2 regions of the Streptomyces sp. NPDC031426 genome follow, and region 2 is predicted to be linked to the other one. Evidence: riboswitches for the same ligand, from Rfam matches in the RefSeq annotation. Region 2 holds a riboswitch; the other holds the start of a gene.
What was found. Region 2 has a riboswitch for glycine ahead of gcvT (glycine cleavage system aminomethyltransferase GcvT). Riboswitches for the same ligand answer to the same signal wherever they lie in the genome.
Positions count from the first base shown of each region.

Region 1: another riboswitch for glycine. It lies ahead of gcvP (aminomethyl-transferring glycine dehydrogenase); the one in region 2 lies ahead of gcvT (glycine cleavage system aminomethyltransferase GcvT).

Region 1 is NZ_JBVIJE010000024.1:102,268-104,650, reverse strand. Features, by position in the region: gene ACZ5NH_RS34840 (DNA polymerase IV) at 1-721, shown strand, start outside; gene ACZ5NH_RS34835 (PRC-barrel domain-containing protein) at 643-1,014, opposite strand; glycine riboswitch at 1,134-1,228, shown strand; gene gcvP (aminomethyl-transferring glycine dehydrogenase) at 1,397-2,383, shown strand, end outside.
Region 2 is NZ_JBVIJE010000010.1:311,628-314,010, reverse strand. Features, by position in the region: gene gcvH (glycine cleavage system protein GcvH) at 1-67, opposite strand, end outside; gene gcvT (glycine cleavage system aminomethyltransferase GcvT) at 177-1,295, opposite strand; glycine riboswitch at 1,337-1,449, opposite strand; glycine riboswitch at 1,450-1,546, opposite strand; gene ACZ5NH_RS23095 (AAA family ATPase) at 1,708-2,364, shown strand.

The DNA of each region.
Region 1 (2,383 bases), on a different contig from region 2:
GGCCCATGACGAGCGGCCCGTGGTGGCCGAGCGTGGGGCGAAGTCCGTGTCGGTCGAGGACACCTACGACGTGGACATCCATGACCGGCTGCGGATCGGGCTGGAGGTGCAGCGGCTCGCCGACCGGTGTGTGGGGCGGCTGCGCGGGGCCGGGCTGTCGGGGCGGACGATCGTGCTGAAGGTGCGCAGGTACGACTTCTCGACCCTGACCCGCTCCGAGACGCTCAGAGGGCCCACGGACGATCCCGCGGTCGTGCGGGAGGCGGCCGCGCGGCTCCTGGACTCCGTGGACACCACGGGTGGGGTACGGCTGCTGGGCGTGGGTGTCTCCGGGCTCGCCGACTACACCCAGGAGGACCTGTTCGCGCAGGCGATGCCCGCGCCGGCGGCGCAGATGCCGGAGGAGACCGGGGCCGAGGTCGTCGTGGAGCGGCCGGAGCCTGTCGAACGGCACTGGCGGGCGGGACAGGACGTAAGGCACGCCGAGCACGGGCACGGGTGGGTGCAGGGGAGTGGGCTGGGGCGGGTCACCGTGCGGTTCGAGACGCCGCAGTCCCTTCCGGGGAGGGTGCGGACGTTCCTTGTCGATGATCCTGCGCTGGAGCCTGCCGATCCGCTGCCGTTGGTCGCGGAGGCCTCCGATCAGGTCTCCTCCGACCCGGCCAGCTTGCCGAAGTCGTGGTCCGGGGCCGAGGGAGGTGATGCCACGTCCAGGCCGTAGTGGTGGTAGAGCTGCAGCTCCTGCTCGGGGGAGAGATGGCGGCCCACGCCGAAGTCGGGGGCGTCCTTGATCAGGGCGCGGTCGAAGGGGACGTGCAGGGAGCCTTCGATCAGTTCGCTCGGTTCCAGGGGGACGAAGGCGTCTCGGGAGAACAGGCCGGTGCGTATCGCCGCCCACTCGGGCACTCCGGTCGCGTCGTCGAGGTACACCTCGTCGATGGTCCCGATCTTGGTGCCATTGCGGTCGAACGCCTTGCGGCCGATCAGGTTGCGCGGATCGATGTCGGTCTGCACGGTCCCTCTCCCTCCACGTGGTCGCAACTCATCCGTAAGCACTACGAAAGAGCACATTCAGGGAGGCGGCCACTCGAGGACCCCGTCGTTGACCTCGCTGGTAGGCTGACAGCGGCTGCTGACCCCGTGCGGGAGAGTCCTCCGACCACCTCGGAGGCGCCGAAGGAGCAAATCCTCCCCGGAATCTCTCAGGCTCACGTACCGCACGGACGAGGTCACTCTGGAAAGCAGGGCGGGCGTCGACGGCTCCCGCTCTCACCGACGGTGAAAGCCGGGACATACCCGGTGAAGCTCTCAGGTTGAGATGACAGAGGGGGAGGCCGTCGGGGCACCCGCACCGTGGTGCCCTTCGAAGGTCGCGTCAGACCAGGAGGCCTCCGCAATGACCGCCCATCGCATTCCGCTCCCGGAGCTCGAAGCGGGCATCCCGTTCGAGCAGCGCCACATCGGGCCCGACCAGGAGGCGCGGGCCAAGATGCTCGCGCAGGTCGGCTACGGCTCGCTGGACGAGCTCACCGCCGCGGCGGTCCCGGATGTGATCAAGAACGCCGACGCCCTCGACCTGCCGGGCGCCCGCACCGAGGCCGAGGTCCTCGCCGAGCTGCGCTCGCTGGCCGACCGCAACCAGGTCCTCGACTCCATGATCGGGCTGGGCTACTACGGGACGTTCACCCCGCCCGTCATCCTGCGCAACGTCATGGAGAACCCGGCCTGGTACACGGCCTACACGCCGTACCAGCCGGAGATCTCCCAGGGCCGCCTCGAGGCCCTGCTGAACTTCCAGACGATGGTCGCCGACCTCACCGGGCTGCCCACCTCGGGCGCCTCCCTGCTGGACGAGGGCACCGCCGCCGCCGAGGCCATGGCGCTGTCCCGGCGCATGGGCAGGAACAAGAAGGGTCTGTTCCTGGTCGACGCGGACGCGCTGCCGCAGACCATCGCCGTCATCCAGACCCGCGCCGAGCCGACCGGTGTCGAGGTCGTCGTCGCCGACCTCGGCGACGGCATCCCGGCCGACATCGCCGAGCGCGAGATCAACGGCGTCCTGATCCAGTACCCGGGCGCCTCCGGTGCCGTACGCGACATCAAGCCGGTCATCGACCAGGCCCACGAGCTGGGCGCGCTCGTCACCGTCGCAGCCGACCTGCTCGCGCTGACCCTGCTGACCTCCCCGGGCGAGCTCGGCGCGGACATCGCCGTCGGCACCACCCAGCGCTTCGGTGTGCCGATGGGCTTCGGCGGTCCGCACGCCGGCTACATGGCCGTGCACGAGAAGTTCGCGCGCAGCCTGCCCGGCCGGCTGGTCGGTGTCTCCGTCGACGCCGACGGGAACAAGGCGTACCGGCTCGCGCTGCAGACCCGTGAGCAG
Region 2 (2,383 bases):
CGCCGTCCTCGGCGGGCGACAGCCACTCGTGCTCCTTGCTGTAGCGCAGCTGCTGGGGGTTGCTCATGGCCTGAATTCTCCTGTACGCACGGGAGTGCTGATGAAGGGGGGACTGCTGAGACCGCTGGTGAGCAGCGGAAACGTGCGCTGGGTCACACAGTGACCGCGCCCAGTGTCTACTTCTGGCGCTTGTAGAAGGGCAGCGCCACGACCTCGTACGGCTCGTGACTGCCCCGGATGTCCACGCCGACGCCCTCGGTGCCCGGCGCCGCGTGCGCCGCGTCGACGTAGGCCATGGCGATCGGCTTGCCCAGGGTGGGGGAGGGGGCGCCGGAGGTGACCTCGCCGATCACCTCGCCGCCGGCGACGACGGCGTACCCGGCGCGCGGCACCCGGCGGCCCTCGGCGATCAGCCCGACGAGGACGCGCGGCGGGTTGGCCTCGGCCCTGGCGGCGGCCTCGGTGAGCGCCTCGCGCCCCACGAAGTCGCCCTCCTTCTCGAACTTCACCACCCGCCCCAGCCCGGCGTCGAAGGGGGTGAGCGAGGTGGTCAGCTCGTGCCCGTACAGCGGCATGCCCGCCTCCAGGCGCAGGGTGTCCCGGCAGGACAGGCCGCACGGGACCAGGCCGACGCCCTCGCCGGCCTTGGTCAGCGCCTGCCACAGCTCGACCGCGTGCTCGGGCTTCACGAACAGCTCGAAGCCGTCCTCGCCGGTGTACCCGGTGCGGGCGATCAGTGCCGGGACGCCGGCGACCGTGCCGGGCAGGCCGGCGTAGTACTTGAGGCCGTCGAGGTCGGCGTCGGTGAGGGACTTCAGGATGCCGGGGGACTCCGGGCCCTGGACGGCGATCAGAGCGTAGGCGTCCCGGTCGTCGCGGACATCGGCGTCGAAGCCGGCGGCGCGCTCGGTCAGCGCGTCCAGCACCACCTGGGCGTTGGAGGCGTTGGCGACGACCATGTACTCGGTCTCGGCGAGCCGGTAGACGATCAGGTCGTCCAGGATGCCGCCGTCGGCCTGGCAGATCATGGTGTAGCGGGCGCGGCCCACGCCGACGGAGGCGATGTTGCCGACCAGCGCGAAGTTCAGGAAGGCGGCCGCCCCGTCGCCGGTGACGGTGATCTCGCCCATGTGGGAGAGGTCGAAGAGACCCGCCTTCGTCCGCACGGCGATGTGCTCGTCGCGCTCGGAGCCGTAGCGCAGCGGCATGTCCCAGCCGGCGAAGTCGGTCATCGTCGCACCGAGCGAGCGATGCAGGGCATCGAGCGCGGTGTGACGGAGTTCGGTACTGCTCATCGGTCGGTCGTCTCCCAGGAAGCAGGACGGGCGAGGAACGTTCCTCCCCATCTGTCATCGGAACCTGAGAGGTTCGCCACGACCGCCACGGGGACGATCACGGCTTGCACCTTGGGTGGAGCCACTGACGCAGCGGCCCGCTTTTCAGATGTGCCTCGCCCGCGCGGTAACGGGGCCTGAGAGATTCAAGGGAGGGACTTGCTCCTTCGGCGCCCCAGCGAAGCTGCTGGGAACTCTCCCGCGCGGATTCAAGCGGCCGGTATGCAGTTGGCGGCCACATCATCGCATGGCGAGCGGGCTTTTGTAACCGACCTGTGGCAGGACGCGGACCCCGCCGACGACATCGTCCATTACCTTCTCTTTGCACAGTCGGGGAATGAAGATTACCGGCCGACAGGGGAGGACGATCACGGTGAACAGGACCCCGGTGTACGCCACCGCCACCGCCACCGCCACCACCGGCATCGCGGTGCCGAGGCAGCGTCCCGCCCCGGCCCCGGTCGTCCGGGACCTGCGGGACCGGGCCGGCCGCGGCCCGCACGCCCTGGCCTTCGGCCCCCGCGACCTCGCCGTGATCACCGGCCTGCCCGGCAGCGGCAAGTCGACCCTGATGCGGCGCGCGGTCACCGGCCCCCGCATCGACTCCCAGGACACCCGCGACCGCTGGGCGGCCCGCCTGCCGGCCTTCCTCCCCTACACCCTCTACCGCCCCCTGGTCCGCCTCGCCCACTACGCCGGCCTGCGCCACGCCCTGCGCACCGGCGAGGGCGTCGTCGTGCACGACTGCGGCACCCAGTCCTGGGTGCGCGCCTGGCTCGCCCGGGAGGCCCGCCGCCGCGGCGGCACCCTCCATCTGCTCCTGCTCGACGTCACCCCCGAGACCGCGCGCGAGGGCCAGCGCGAGCGCGGCCGGGGCGTCTCCGGGTACGCCTTCCGCCGCCACCGCCGCACCACCGCCCGGCTGCTGGACGCGGTCGAGCGCGGCGAGCTGCCCGCGGGCTGTGGTGCGGCCGTGCTGCTGGACCGGCCGGCGGCAAACGCCCTGCGGCGGATCGCCTTCACGAGGTGAGGCACTGTCACAGCCACCC